2 regions of the Acidovorax sp. GW823-FHT02H02 genome follow, and region 1 is predicted to be linked to the other one. Evidence: predicted binding sites of a transcription regulator. Region 1 holds the regulator's gene; the other holds the start of a gene.
What was found. The regulator FNR, encoded in region 1, switches genes on or off when oxygen is low (the NO sensors DNR and NnrR bind a similar motif). The targets are predictions, from matches to a motif close to TTGATNNNNATCAA.
Positions count from the first base shown of each region.

Region 2: AC1RDS_RS17720 (OmpW/AlkL family protein) is a predicted target of FNR. The motif match lies at 4,142-4,155, and genes of this name have one in related genera.

Region 1 covers NZ_JBXAJH010000001.1:21,176-28,723, reverse strand. The annotation lists gene ccoP (cytochrome-c oxidase, cbb3-type subunit III) at 1-710, shown strand, start outside; gene ccoG (cytochrome c oxidase accessory protein CcoG) at 781-2,226, shown strand; gene AC1RDS_RS00130 (FixH family protein) at 2,301-2,573, shown strand; gene AC1RDS_RS00125 (hypothetical protein) at 2,631-2,924, shown strand; gene fnr (fumarate/nitrate reduction transcriptional regulator Fnr) at 2,947-3,669, opposite strand; gene hemN (oxygen-independent coproporphyrinogen III oxidase) at 3,860-5,236, shown strand; gene AC1RDS_RS00110 (sulfite exporter TauE/SafE family protein) at 5,268-5,996, shown strand; partial or broken gene AC1RDS_RS00105 (phosphohydrolase) at 6,244-6,399, shown strand; gene AC1RDS_RS00100 (sensor domain-containing protein) at 6,396-7,548, shown strand, end outside.
Region 2 covers NZ_JBXAJH010000018.1:85,521-93,068, forward strand. The annotation lists partial or broken gene AC1RDS_RS17705 (NYN domain-containing protein) at 1-522, shown strand, start outside; gene egtB (ergothioneine biosynthesis protein EgtB) at 924-2,171, opposite strand; gene egtD (L-histidine N(alpha)-methyltransferase) at 2,198-3,115, opposite strand; gene AC1RDS_RS17720 (OmpW/AlkL family protein) at 3,480-4,070, opposite strand; gene AC1RDS_RS17725 (DUF808 domain-containing protein) at 4,203-5,192, opposite strand; gene purL (phosphoribosylformylglycinamidine synthase) at 5,293-7,548, opposite strand, start outside.

The DNA.
Region 1 (7,548 bases):
TCACCATCATCTTCGGCCTGGGCTATCTGGCTGCCTATCCCGGTCTTGGCACCTTTACGGGCAAGCTGAACTGGACGCAAAAGGGTGAATACGAGGCTGAAATGGCCAAGGCCAAGACGGAAATCGAGCCGCTGTATGCGCGTTTTGCCTCCATGAAGCCTGAAGATGTGGCCGTGGATCCGCAGGCCCATGCCATCGGCGAGCGCTTGTTCATGAACAACTGCGCCCAGTGCCATGGTTCCGATGCCCGCGGCAGCAAGGGATTCCCCAACCTGGCAGATGCTGACTGGCTGCATGGCGGCACCCCCGAAAAGATCCGCGAAACGCTGGAGAAGGGGCGCATCGGCAATATGCCTCCCATGGCTGCCGCAGTGGGTTCACCGGAAGACGTGCGCAATCTGTCGCACTATGTGCTGAGCCTGTCGGGCAGCCCGCATGATTCGTTGCGGGCGTCGCTGGGCAAGACCAAGTTCGTGGCGTGCGCTGCCTGCCACGGCAACGATGGCAAGGGTAACCAGGCTTTGGGCGCCCCCAACCTCACGGACGACATCTGGTTGCATGGATGGGGCGAAGCGGCCATCACTGCCATGATCAACAATGGCAAGGTGAACCAGATGCCCGCGCAGGCTGACAAGCTGACCGAGGCGCAAATCGGGGTGCTGGCATCGTATGTGTGGGGCTTGTCCAACAAGCCTGCCGCAGCCCGATGAACTCGGGGTGGCTCCAGTTCCGACTGGGGCTGCTTTGAAGTGCTAGTTATCCGCTTCCATAGTCCGCACCATGAAATCATCCGACAAGACGCCGCGCAAGGTCATTCCCATCGCGGCGGCCACATCTGAGCCGTCGGCGGAGGGTGAACTTGTCTCCCTTTACGAGGCCCAGAAAAAAATTTACCCACGATCAATCAGTGGGTTCTTTGCGCGTTGGCGTTGGGTCATGGTGTTTCTCACGCAGCTCGTTTTCTATGGGTTGCCCTGGCTGGAGTGGGGCCAGCGCCAAATGGTGCTGTTTGACCTTGGTGCCCGTCGGTTCTATATTTTTGGGTTGGTCCTGTACCCACAGGATTTCATCTATCTCACGGGCTTGCTGATTATTTCAGCGCTCTCGCTGTTTCTGTTCACTGCGGTTGCGGGTCGTCTGTGGTGTGGCTTTGCCTGTCCACAGACGGTCTATACCGAGATATTCATGTGGATAGAGCACAAGATCGAAGGTGATCGCAGTGCACGTCTGCGCTTGGATGCCGGTCCCTGGACCTTTGAGAAGATTCGCAAGAAATTCTTGAAGCAGACGGTCTGGGTTGCTGTTTCCCTCTGGACGGGTTTCACTTTTGTCGGGTATTTCGTGCCGATTCGGGAACTGGGTCCCGAGTTGTTGGCGTTTGCTGGCACCTGGCAGATTTTCTGGGTGTTTTTCTACAGCTTGGCCACTTATGGCAACGCCGGCTTCCTTCGGGAGCAGGTTTGCAAATACATGTGCCCCTATGCGCGTTTTCAGAGCGCGATGTTCGATCGGGATACCCTCATCGTGACCTATGACGAAACCCGCGGCGAGCCGCGCGGGCCCAGGGTCAAGACGGTGGACTACAAGGCCAAGGGTCTGGGCGAATGCATCGACTGCACCTTGTGTGTGCAGGTGTGTCCCGTGGGCATCGACATCCGCAAGGGTTTGCAATATGAATGCATTGGCTGTGGTCTTTGCGTGGATGCCTGCAATACCGTGATGGACAAGATGCATTACCCCAGAGGCTTGATACGGTATTCAACCCAGAATGGTGTCCAGCGTCGCTGGAGCCAGTCGCAAATCCTGCGACATGTCCTGCGCCCTCGCGTGCTCATTTACACCGCGGTTCTGGTGGCTTTGTGTGTGGGCATGCTGGCCAGCCTGACCACGCGCACACCCCTGAAGGTGGACATCGTGCGTGACCGGGCCGCCTTGTCCCGCATTGTTGCGGGGGGCAAGCTTGAAAATGTCTATCGACTGCAAATCATGAATGCCACAGAGGCTGCGCAGCGCTACCGCATTACTGCGAGCGGGCTGGATGGCTTGGAAGTGGCTTCGGAGCAGGAGGTGGACATTGGTGCTGCAGAATCCCGTTGGGTAGCGGTGCGGTTGCAGATCCCGTATGGATCTGCGGCCCCTGGTTCCCATGCGATTCATTTCGATATATCTGCACTGGAAAGCGGCGGCAAAGTGACAGAGAAATCCATATTCCTGGTGCCACGCTGAGTCAATTGAGTGAAGGTCGCGCTGTGCGCTGCAGGGCGTCTTGTGGTCTATATGCTGATACCTGAGGAGTTTCCATGCCAAACAGCCCCGTTATTACTCCCGGACCCCAGCCATGGTGGAAGTTTGGGCATGTCTGGCTGGTGATTGCCGGACCGGTCATTGTGGTGATTGCCGGCTTCATTACGTTGTGGCTTGCCGTGAGTCGGCCGGACCCCGTCGTCGAGGAGGACTATTACCGCAAAGGGATTGAGATCAACCAGACGCTGGCACAGCCAGAGAAAAGCTTGGCCCCCGCGCTCAAGGGCCGCAACCATGCGGCGACACCTGCCGTGGATCAGCCTCGCTGAACCAGAGTTCCAGCTGGTCGCATACACACGCCCTCCGCAACCCCGAGGAAACACACGATGTGGACACAACGCCTGATGTGGATTGCATGGCCCGCTTTTCTGGTGGCCGGGATCCTGGAAATGCTGGTTTTCGCCATGGTGGATCCACAGGATCTTCATTGGTTTGGTCAGCCATTGACTCTGTCCCGCCAGGGGGTCTATACCCTTGCGTTCTTTGCGTTCTGGATCATTACCATGGTTGCCAGCGCGTTGACAACGCTGCTCTCCATGTCACCCTTTGAACTCAACCGCTGCCCCGTGCCTCCGGATGCTCGACCGGGCGATTGCCACAAGGCATCGTCGTGCCCGTGACGGTTGCATGCCTGAACAGCGATCAGTGACAAGCCTGCTGGTTGTTGACAATGCGCTTGAGTGCATCGGTGTCCAGAATGCGGACATGGCGCTGTTTGACTTCCACCGTGCCATCTTCCACAAACTTCGAGAACGTGCGGCTGACTGTCTCCAGCTTGAGCCCCAGGTAACTGCCGATTTCTTCCCGTGTCATTCGCAATACCAGTTCGGACTGCGAGAACCCACGGGCATGCAGGCGTTGCACCAGGTTGAGCAGGAACGCAGCCAGGCGCTCTTCTGCACGCATGCTGCCCAGCAAAAGCATCACGCCGTGTTCACGAACGATTTCCCGGCTCATGATCTTGTGAACGTGGTGTTGCAGCGCCGTGACTTCGCGCGATAGTTCTTCGATGCGATCAAAGGGCATGACACACACTTCGGCATCTTCGAGGGCGACTGCGTCACAGGTGTGATGATCGTTGACGATGCCATCGAGTCCAATGATTTCACCCGCCATCTGAAAGCCTGTGACCTGGTCGCGCCCATCTTCGGTAGCGACGCAGGTCTTGAAAAACCCGGTGCGAATGGCATAGAGAGAGGTGAACGACTCCCCATTGCGAAAGAGCGTACCTCCTCGCTTGATTTTTCGCCGCACTGCCACGATATCGTCAATGCGTTGCAACTGCTGCTCGTTCAGGCCTACGGGCATGCACAGTTCTCGCAGGTTACAGTTGGAGCAGGCGACTTTGATGGTTTGCGGGTTCATGGGCACTGGGACCTGGACAGGTCTGGGTAATTGGCTTGTATCTGCTGGGACTCCATTGTCCCGCGGTGCACGCGTGGCGGCTGAATTGAATCAAATTGTCCCTCCTGTGCCCATTCGCCTTCTTGATTAAGGTCAAGGACGTGGATCAAAGGGTACGGCACAGTATCGATGCACGCAAGGATATTTTCCCATGACCGCTGTTACCCCAGAACTTCTGCGCCGTTTTGACATACCAGGACCGCGCTATACCTCCTACCCCACGGCTGACCGGTTTGTGGAGGCTTTTGGGCAAGAGGACTATGTGTTGGCGCTGTCACAGCGCCGGCTTGGCGCTACGGCACTGCCGCTGTCGCTGTATGTCCACATTCCGTTTTGCGAATCGTTGTGCTACTACTGTGCCTGCAACAAGATCATCACCAAGCACCATGACCGTGCCGACGTGTATTTGCGCTACCTCAGCCGCGAGATTGATCTGCACACGGCCCACTGCGGCACCGGACAGGTGGTCAGCCAGTTGCACCTCGGGGGTGGCACGCCGACCTTTCTTTCGGATGACGGACTGCGCCAGCTCATGGCAACGCTGCGGCGCAGTTTCACCTTTGCGCCGGGTGGTGAGTATTCCATCGAGGTGGATCCTCGCACGGTCACTTCGGATCGGCTGGCGGTGCTGGCGGAACTGGGCTTCAATCGATTGAGCTTCGGGGTGCAGGATTTTGATGCCGAGGTTCAGAAGGCAGTGCACCGCATTCAGCCCGCAGAGCAGGTGTTTGCGCTGGTGGAAGCGTCTCGTGCGCTGGGCTTTGAGTCGGTCAATGTGGATTTGATTTACGGGCTGCCGCGCCAGACCCCCGAGTCGTTTGATCGCACGCTGGCACAGGTGGCCCAATTGCGCCCCGACCGAATCGCTTTGTATGCCTACGCCCATTTGCCTGATCGTTTCAAGCCGCAGCGGCGCATCATCTCGACAGAACTGCCTGCCGCATCCGCCAAGGTGACCATGCTTTCGCGTTCGCTGGACGCCTTCATTGATGCAGGTTACGTCTATGTAGGCATGGACCACTTTGCCTTGCCTACGGATGCGTTGGCTGTTGCCAAGCGGCAGGGGCGCCTGCACCGCAATTTTCAGGGCTACAGCACCCAGCCCGACTGCGATCTCATCGGCCTGGGCGTATCCGCGATCGGCCGGGTGGGCGCGACCTACAGCCAGAACGCCAAATCGCTGGAGGAGTACTACGACCATCTGGATCAGGGGCGGTTGCCCGTGGTGCGAGGGTTGGCGCTGAATCGCGATGACCTGGTGCGCAGGGCCGTCATCATGGCGCTGATGTGCCAGGGCGAGGTCTTGTTTGAGCCCATGGATCAAGCTTGGCTCATTGATTTTCGGAAGTATTTCGCGCCGGAACTGGAGCAGTTGGAGTCCATGGCCGAGCAGGGGCTCGTTGCATTGAGTGCCGAGGGCGTCAAGGTAACGCCCATGGGCTGGTTCTTTGTGCGCGGCATCGCCATGGTGTTTGACCGCTATTTGCAGGCTGACCGCAATCGGGCCCGGTTTTCGCGCATCATCTGATACCCATCATTCGAGCTGTGCCCCGGTCTTCATGCTTGCACCCCTTGCCGTAACGGCTTTGCTCATGGGGCTCGCTGGCGGGCCCCATTGCTTGGCCATGTGCTCCGCGCCTTGCAGTGCGATCATCGGCCAGGAGGCGGCGTGCTCGCAAGCGGGCAGCCCCGTCTCTCAGCCGGTTCAGTGGTTTCCCAAAGGTGGAACCTCTCGCCGGCTGTTCGCATTTCACTTCGGGCGCCTGGCGGGCTATGCCGGGGCGGGCGCCCTGGCCGCGCTGGCCATGGACAGCCTGGCATGGGTGACCCAGCAAACCATGGCCTTGAGTCCGGTATGGACCCTGATGCACGTGGCGGTCATGGCCTGGGGTTTGATGATGATGGTGCAGGCGCGACAGCCTGCTTGGGTAGAGCAGGCCGGGCGCACGGCCTGGCGCCGCGTGCAACCCCTTGTCCGCGCGCCGGGTGGGCTGCTGGTGGCGGGCGGGCTTTGGGCTCTCATGCCATGCGGATTGCTTTATTCGGCCCTGCTGGTGGCTGCGCTCAGCGGTAGCATGTTGCAGGGCGCTGTGACCATGGTGTTTTTTGGAGTGGGGAGTGGACTGTGGCTGGTGGCCGGACCCTGGCTGTGGGGGCGGCTGCGTTCACGCATCAACGCGGTGCGAGCCAGTTGGGGAACCCGGCTGGCGGGTGCGCTGCTGGTCGGGGTGGCGGGGTGGGCATTGTGGATGGATCTGGTTTACAAACCCTCTCTGTGGTGCAGATAACTTCAGCGGGAAGTGCCTTGGGTCACTCGGGCGGGTGGCGTCACGCCAGAATTTCATCGTTGGGATTGCGGGGCGCAATGGTCTGGACGGCGGCGATAATCCTTGTCACCAAGGGTGGTGCGCATGTCGCCATGTTTCTCCATGCATGCCGTGAAACTCCGTGAATTCTTCCCTCCTTATTGATACCGGTCAGCTTCGCATCGGCATGTATGTCCAGCCCGGCGTGGGCTGGATGCATCACGCATTCAACGACCGTTACGGCATCGTCGTGTCCGTCAATTCGACCAGACCGCTGAGGCCCGAGGTGTCGCGCGATGCGCTCGACTATCTGTCTCCGCGCCAGCGGATCTGCTATTTCTTTGAGCGCGCTGTAGATCCTGGTCCTGACGAGGTGCACGCATGAACCCGCTACCACCGCAGTCTTGGCTGGATGGCCTGCAGGAAGCGGTGTGGCTCGTGGATGGCGGCAGCTTGAGCATCGTCCAATCGAACAAGGCGGCAGAGCGACTGGTGGGCATGTCCGGGGAGGACATGGTCGGCAAGGCGGTGACAAGCCTGGCGGCAACACCCCAGGACTGTGCATTCTGGTCCGAGCCATTGGCCACTCTTGCGAAAGGCATTCACTCCCACACCAGCGTATGGCGGGCCGATGGTGTGCTGGTTCCGGTCGATCGGCGTGTGACCTGTGTACAGCACGACGGCGCTCCAGCGGTTTTGATGCTGACGATGCTGGACCGCAGTGCCCAGGAGGCTGCCCAGCAGGAACTGGAGACCCTGCTGTCGGAATTGCGTTCCACCCTGGATTCCGCAGCCGATGGCATGCTGGTGTGTGGGCTTGACGGAGGCGTGCGCGCCTTCAACCAGCGGCTGGCGCACATCTGGAGCATCCCCCGCGAACTGCTGTTGCAGCGCAATGACACGGCGGTGCATGAGCACCTGGCCTCCCGGGTGGTGGATCGCAAGCACTACCAGGAACGTCTGAGTGCCATTGAGCGCGATCCGCTGCTGGAGAGCACCGACATCTTTCAGTTGTACGGCGGCATGACGGTGGAGCGTCGCGTTGTTCCGCAGCTTCACCAGGGCCACCCCGTGGGGCGCGTGTATTCCTTTCGGGATATCACCCGGCAGGCCGAAGCGCAGGCCAGCTTGCGCCTGGCGGCGCGGGTTTTCGATGCCAGCCTGGATGCCATTTTCATTGCAGACAGCAGGCACCATCTGATGCGCATGAACCCGGGTTGCGAGCGACTGCTGGGCCCTTGCGCAGCCGCTTTGGAGGGTTGCATGGCAGCGTCCCTGTTCGGCAGTGGTTCGGATGCCTCCTTCATGGAGCAGGTGCAGGCGGGTTGGGAAAGCGATGGTTTCTGGGAGGGTGAGCTCTGGCTGCCCCGTGACAATGGTGCTTACTGTGCCGTGCATCTGTCGTGGGTTGCCTTGCGCGATGACGATGGCCGGCTGATGCAGAGCATTGGTTTCATGCGAGACCTGACGCAGCAGCACGCGGCCAAAAAACGCATCGAGGAACTGGCGTACAGCGATGTCCTGACCGGTTTGC
Region 2 (7,548 bases), on a different contig from region 1:
ACCAAGTCGCACGTCAACACCTTCGTCATCATCAGCGGCGATTCGGACTTTTCTCCGTTGGTCTCCAAGCTGCGCGAAAACGCCAAGCAGGTCATCGGTGTGGGCGTCAAGCAGTCCACCTCGGACCTGCTGATCGCCAACTGCGACGAGTTCATTTTTTACGACGACCTGGTGCGCGAGAGCCAGCGCGCGCAGGCGCGGCGCCAGCCGTCCGATGCGGCGCCCGTGGCCCGGCGCTCGCCCGAGGAGGAGCGCAACCGCAAGGAAGCGCAGGAGGCGCGCCGCACCCAGGGCATCGAGCTGGCCGTGGAGACGTTTGACGCCCTGCTCTCCGTGCGGGGCGACAGCGGCAAGATCTGGGCGTCCGTGCTCAAGGAAGCCATCAAGCGCCGCAAACCTGATTTCAGCGAAAGCTATTACGGCTTCCGGGCCTTTGGCAACCTGCTGGAAGAAGCCCAGCAGCGCGGTCTGCTGGAGTTTGGCCGCGACGAAAAATCCGGCGCCTACGTGTTTCGCAGCACGGGCAACACCAGCGCCGCCCCGGCGCGGCCCGACGCGACGGCAGAGCGGCCCGTGATGACCAGCTATTTCCGGCAGCAAGCACCTGCCGCAGCGCCGCCCGCCGAAGTGGCGGAGCCCGCGCCGCCAGCGGCCCCTGCGCGCGGCCGTGGCCGCGCCCGCAAAGCGGCAGCGCCCACCACCGAAGCGGCCACGGAACCCACCGCACCCGCGGCTACCGAAGCACAGGCGGTGCCGCAAGCGCCTTCCAGCGCATTGCCGCAGGCCGCAGCGGAAAAGAAACCCCAGAAATCTGAAAAGGCCCCTGCCCGGCCCCGCCGAACGCGCAAGCCCCCCGAAGGCAGCACCGCCCCGTAATCCAGACCGGCACCGCGGCTTGCGGCAGTTGCTCCCCTGCAGGCACCTCAGCCTATGTCCTTTGCCAGCCGCACCCCCGCAAACTGCCAGCGCGCCGTGGCCGGGAAAAAATTGCGGTAACTGGCGCGCGCGTGGCCTGGCGGTGTGGCACACGAGCTGCCGCGCAGCACATACTGGTTCACCATGAACTTGCCGTTGTATTCGCCCACGGCGCCTTCTGCCGCGCGAAAACCGGGGTATGGCGCGTAACTCGACTGCGTCCATTGCCACGCCGCGCCCACCAGCTGCTCCAGGCCCCTGCCCTGCGCAGCGCGGGGGTGCAGCAGGTTGCCTGGGGCCTCGCTGGCCGCCATGCCGGCAAGCACCGGCGCTGCGGCGTGCTCCCATTCGGCCTCGGTGGGCAGGCGGGCACCCGCCCAGCGCGCATAGGCGTCGGCCTCGAAGTACGACAGGTGCACCACAGGCTGCGCTCCCTGCAACGGCCGCAGCCCGGCCAGGGTGAACTCGTGCCAGGTGGAGCCGTCGCGCTGCCAGTACATGGGCTGCTCCAGCCCCTGGGCTGCGCGCCAGTCCCAGCCTTCGGCCAGCCAGTGGGCGGGTTGGCCATAGCCGCCATCGTCCACAAACGCAGCAAACTCGACATTGGTGACCAGGCGCGATGCCAGCGCGTACGGCTGCAGATACACCGGGTGGCGCGGGCTCTCGTTGTCAAACGCAAAGCCGCCGCCCGCATGGCCGATCTCGGCCAGCCCGCCGGCCCACGCATGCCAGACCAGCGGCGGTGCGGCTGCGCATTCAACGGCCACGGGCTGCGCCGGGCGGTAGGCCGGGTGCATCGGGTTGCACGACAGCAGGTGCTTGATGTCGGTCACCAGCAGCTCCTGGTGCTGCTGCTCGTGCTGCAGGCCCAGCTCCACCAGCGCGCACAGGGCTGCGTCGTGCACCAGCGTGGGCAACAGGCGCTGCATGCGCGCATCCACATCGGCCCGGTACGCCAGCACCTCGGCCAGCGGGGGGCGCGTGAGCAGGCCGCGCTGGGGCCGCGGGTGCCGGGCGCCCACACCGTTGTAGTACGAGTTGAACAAGACCCGGAATGCGGCTTCAAACGGCGCAAAGCCGCTCTCGTGCGCCTCCAGCACAAAGGTCTCGAAAAACCAGGTGGTGTGGGCCAGATGCCATTTGGCCGGGCTGGCGTCGGGCATGGACTGGGCGGCGCAGTCTTCGGGCGACAGGGGTTCGGCCAGGCCCAGCGTGTGGCGGCGAACGTCAAGGTAGCGGGAAATCAAGGGATGCATGGCCAGACAGCGCTCCAGCAGAGGGTTCAGGGGCGGGCATGCACCACGGCAAACCAGCCCTGTTCATCGGTCCATGCCTGCGCACGCGAAAAACCCGCCTGGGCCAGCAGGGTGGTGAACACCGCAAGGGGGTATTTGTAGCTGTTTTCGGTATGGATGCGCTCGCCGGCCGCAAAGCAGCGCTCGCCGCCCGGCCAGCGCACGCGAATCGGCGCGAGGGCCTCCAGGTGCATCTCGATGCGCGACGCCTCGCGGTTGAAGAAGGCACGGTGGGCCCACTGCTCTTCCACAAAGTCACTGCCGATCAGGCGGTTCAGGTGCGTGAGCACGTTGCGGTTGAAGGCGGCCGTGACCCCTGCGGCGTCGTCATAGGCGGCTTCGAGCACCGCCACCTCCTTGGGCAGATCAATGCCGATGAGTAAGCCGCCGTCGCTGTCCACCAGCGCGCGCATGTGGCGCAACAGATCGAGCGCATGGGGCGGGTCGAAGTTGCCAATGGAAGAACCCGGATAGAACACCAGGCGCCCCGCTCGGGGAATGTCGGTGGGTAACACAAGGCCCTGGGTCATGTCGCCGCCCACCGCCCGCGCGTCCAGGCCCGGGATGTCCGCACGCAGGCGCTGCACGGCCGTTTGCAGGAAATCCACCGAAATGTCCACCCCCACAAAGCAGATGGGGCGCACCCGGCGGCACAGCACGCGGGCCTTCTCGCAGCTGCCGGCGCCCGGCTCGATCACCGTGCGCACAGGGCCCAGCTGCTGGGCCATGTCGGCGGCATGCGCCTGCATCAGGGCGTTTTCGGTGCGTGTGGGATAGTACTCAGGCAGGCGGGTGATGGCCTCGAACAGCAGCGAGCCGCGCTGGTCGTAGAAATATTTGGGGGAGATGCGCGCGGGGTGCTGGTTCAGGCCTTCGGTGATAGCGCTAGGGTGGGTGGGGTGCATGGCGGTGGGCGTCGGGCATCGGGGTGTGAACGATGCCACAGGCTACCCCCACTGCGTTCATCGTGGGTGACAGCCTGCAACGACAGGCCACGCAGGATTGCACCCACACGCAAGCGTACCGGCCAGCCTTTGCATTGCAAGGCCTGATGCCATTTCACGATTTTTTGGTTGTAGCGCAATCCCACAAATCGCCAACAGCTATTGTTTATATAGCATTCGGCGATCAGAACCCACAGCCACCCGGCTCCTGCATCGGTGATGACCGGGAAAAATCGCCCCCTCAAGAAAAAGGCCGGCGCAGGCGCCAGCCCTTTTCACCTTGGAGTCATGTGATGCCAGGCGCCGCGCAGGCAGCGCCTTCGCATCAGAAGCGCCAGCCGAGACCCACGCCCACCAGCACGGGATCGACCTTGAAGGTACCTGCCTTGACGCCGCCCGCAAACACATCGGTCTTGATGTAGACCTTCTTCACGTCGAAGTTCAGCGACAGGTTCTTGTTGAGTGGAATGTCCACGCCCACTTGCAGGGCACCGCCCCAGCTGTTGCGGTCGATGCCCACGCCGGCGGGCAGGTTCAGGCTGGAAAAGCGCGTGTAGTTGACACCAGCGCCCACATAGGGCTTGAAGCCGGGGGCATCAAAGTGGTACTGCAGCAGCAGCGAAGGTGGCAGGTGCTTGAGGGTGCCAATGTTGGTGCCGTTGGAACGCACGTCGTGCTTTTGAGGCACCGTGAGGACCAGCTCGGCAGCCACGTTCTTGTTGAAGAAGTACGTGATGTCGAATTCAGGAATCGTCTTGTTGTTGATCGACAGGCCCAGCCCCGTGCTGTCCTTGTTGGCACTGTCCAGATGAACGGCGCGCACGCGCACCAGCCAGGGGCTTTCGACCTGTTGCGCAAAGGCAGCGCCAGAGGTCAATGCACACAGAACGGCGACAGCCAGCAGATTTTTTTTCATACAGAACTCGATGCGGTTGAACGGGGACGACCCCCGTACCGCAATTGAGCCTGTTAGCAAAATGGTCAACCTTGCCTCAGGTCAAAATCCTGGTAGTTACCCTGAGCGTGGTGCGGCACATGCACCCCGGCATCAAGGGGCTGTAGCACCCTTGCGCAGCCGGTTCACCAGCGTCACGCCCACCACCACCAGGCCGCCCGCCACGATGCCGATCACGGCATTGAGCAGGTTGGGAACCAGCACCGCCCACAGGCCGCCCACAGGCCAAAGCGCCACCGCCACACCCACGCCCTCCACGGCGTGTTGCAGTGCTGGGATCCCGTGCACCAGAATGCCGCCGCCGACCAGAAACATGGCCGCCGTGCCCGCTACCGAGAGCGCCTTCATCAACCAGGGCGCGGCACGCACAATGCCCGCGCCCAGCGCACGGGCCGTGGCACCCGGCTTGTTGTGGAGCCACAGCCCCAGGTCGTCGAGCTTGACGATGCCCGCCACGAAGCCATAAACACCTATCGTCATGACCACCGCAATGCCAGCCAGCACCGCCACCTGTTGCACAAACGGCGCACTGGCCACCGTGCCCAGGGTGATGGCGATGATTTCGGCCGACAGGATGAAATCGGTGCGCACCGCGCCCTTGATCTTGTCCTTCTCGAACGCAACCAGGTCCACGGCCGGGTTGGCATTGGCCTGGGCATGGCTTTCGCGCACGGCCTCGTCGTGCTGGGTGCTGTGCAAAAACTTGTGCGCCAGCTTCTCAAACCCCTCAAAGCACAAAAAGGCGCCACCCACCATGAGCAGCGGTGTCACCGCCCAGGGCGCGAAGGCACTGATCAGCAGCGCCGCCGGTACCAGAATCGCCTTGTTCACCAGCGAGCCTTTGGCCACGGCCCAGACCACAGGAATTTCGCGCTCGGCGCGCACGCCGGTGACCTGCTGGGCATTGAGCGCCAGATCGTCGCCCAGCACGCCCGCCGTCTTTTGTGCCGCCACCTTGGTCATGACCGACACGTCATCGGCCATGGCGGCACTTTTCCTGGCAGCGACCTTGGTCATGAGGGCCACATCGTCGAGGACGGTGGCGATGTCGTCCAACAAGGCGAGAAGGCTGCCAGCGGCCATGGATCACTCCCAGAGTTCGAAGAGATGTTTACATACAAAAATAGCGTCTAGCGCTTATACAGCATGCGCACCAAACTGCTATTTCAATAGCAAAAAACTCTCACCCTACCCACTTGCGCGCGTTGCGCCAGATGCGCATCCAGCCGCTGTACTGCGCCTGGTCTTCGCTGGTCCAGCTCATCTGCACATTGCGGAAGACCCGCTCGGGGTGCGGCATCATGGCCGCGAAGCGGCCGTCGGCCGTGGTCACGGCGGTCAAGCCGCCCGCGCTGCCGTTGGGATTGAACGGGTACTGCTCGGTCGCGCGGCCGTGGTTGTCCACGTAGCGCATGGCGGCAATGGCCTTGTCGGCGTTGCCCCGGTACTTGAAGTTGGCATAACCCTCGCCGTGCGCCACGGCGATCGGCAGGCGGCTGCCCGCCATGCCTTGCAAGAACAGGCTGGGGGACTCCAGCACTTCCACCAGCGAGAGGCGGGCCTCGAAGCGCTCGCTCTGGTTGGTCGTAAAACGCGGCCAATCCTGCGCGCCGGGGATGATGTCGGCCAGTTCGGCAAACATCTGGCAGCCGTTGCACACGCCCAGGCCGAACGTGTCGCTGCGGCCAAAGAAGCCCTGGAACTGCGCGGCCAGCACGGGGTTGAACGTGATGGAGCGCGCCCAGCCAATGCCCGCGCCCAGCGTGTCGCCATAGCTGAAGCCGCCGCAGGCGACCACGCCCTTGAAGTCTTCGAGCTTGACGCGGCCGGTCTGCAGGTCGGTCATGTGCACGTCGAATGCCTCGAAGCCCGCCTCGGTGAAGGCATAGGCCATTTCCACATGCGAGTTCACGCCCTGCTCGCGCAGGATGGCGACCTTGGGGCGGGCCAGATTCAGGTACGGCGCGGCCACGTTGTCGGCGGCATCGAACGTGAGGTGCACATGCAGGCCGGGGTCGGCGGGATCGCCCGCTGCGGCGTGCTCGGCATCGGCGTTGGCGGGGTTGTCGCGCTGCTGGCAGATCTTCCAGCTCACGGCATCCCACACCTGGTGCAGGTCGGCCAGCGGGGCGCTGAACACGGCCTTGGCGTCACGCCAGACCTGCAGCTCGCCCTTGCCCGCGTCGATTTCAGACGACACGGGGCGCGTCTTGCCCACAAAGTGGCTGAACTTGGACAGGCCGTGCTCGCGCAGCACCTGCATCACGTCGTTGCGCTCTGCGGTGCGCACCTGCAGCAGCACGCCCAGTTCTTCATTGAACAGGGCCTTGAGCGTGAGTTCTTCGCGGCGCGCGCTGACTTGCTGCGCCCAGTTCTTGGCGTCTCCGGTTTCCATGCGGCTATCGCTGATGCCGTCGCCCTCGGTGACCAGCATGTCCACGTTCAGCGCCACGCCCACATGGCCGGCAAAGGCCATTTCGGCGGCCGCCGCCAGCAGGCCGCCATCGCTGCGGTCGTGGTAGGCCAGTATCTGGCCCTTGGCGCGCAGCGCGTTCACGGCGTTGACCAGGTTGACCAGGTCTTGCGGGTCGTCCACATCGGGCACCACGTCGCCGCTTTGCTCCAGCGTCTGGCCCAGGATGCTGCCGCCCATGCGGTTCTGGCCTTTGCCCAGGTCGATCAGCACCAGCGTGGTGTCGGCCTCGGTGGCATCGAGCTGGGGCGTGAGCGTGCCGCGCACGTCGGACAGCGAGGCGAAGGCGCTCACGATCAGACTGACGGGGGACGTGACCTTCTTCTTGTCCGAACCTTCGTTCCACTGGGTGCGCATGGACAGGCTGTCCTTGCCCACGGGGATGGACACGCCTAAAGCGGGGCACAGCTCCATGCCCACGGCCTTCACGGTTTCGTACAGCGCAGCGTCTTCGCCGGGCTCGCCGCAGGCGGCCATCCAGTTGGCCGACAGCTTCACACGCGGCAATTCGATGGGCGCAGCCAGCAGGTTGGTGATGGCTTCAGCCACCGCCATGCGGCCCGATGCGGGCGCGTTGATGGCGGCCAGCGGCGTGCGCTCGCCCATGCTCATGGCCTCGCCGGCAAAGCCACGGTAGTCGGCCAGCGTCACGGCGCAATCGGCCACGGGCACCTGCCAGGGGCCGACCATCTGGTCGCGGTGGCTGAGGCCGCCCACGGTGCGGTCGCCAATGGTGATGAGGAAGCGCTTGGAGGCGACCGTGGGGTGGGCCAGCACGTCGATCACGGCCTTTTGCAGCGGCACGCCGGTCAAGTCCATCGGTGCGAATTCGCGCACCACGGTCTTCACGTCGCGGTGCATCTTGGGCGGCTTGCCCAGCAGCACGTTCATGGGCATGTCCACGGGCAGCTTTTGGTCTTCTGCCGTGGCGGCAGGGTCGTGCAGCACCAGCTGGCGCTCTTCGGT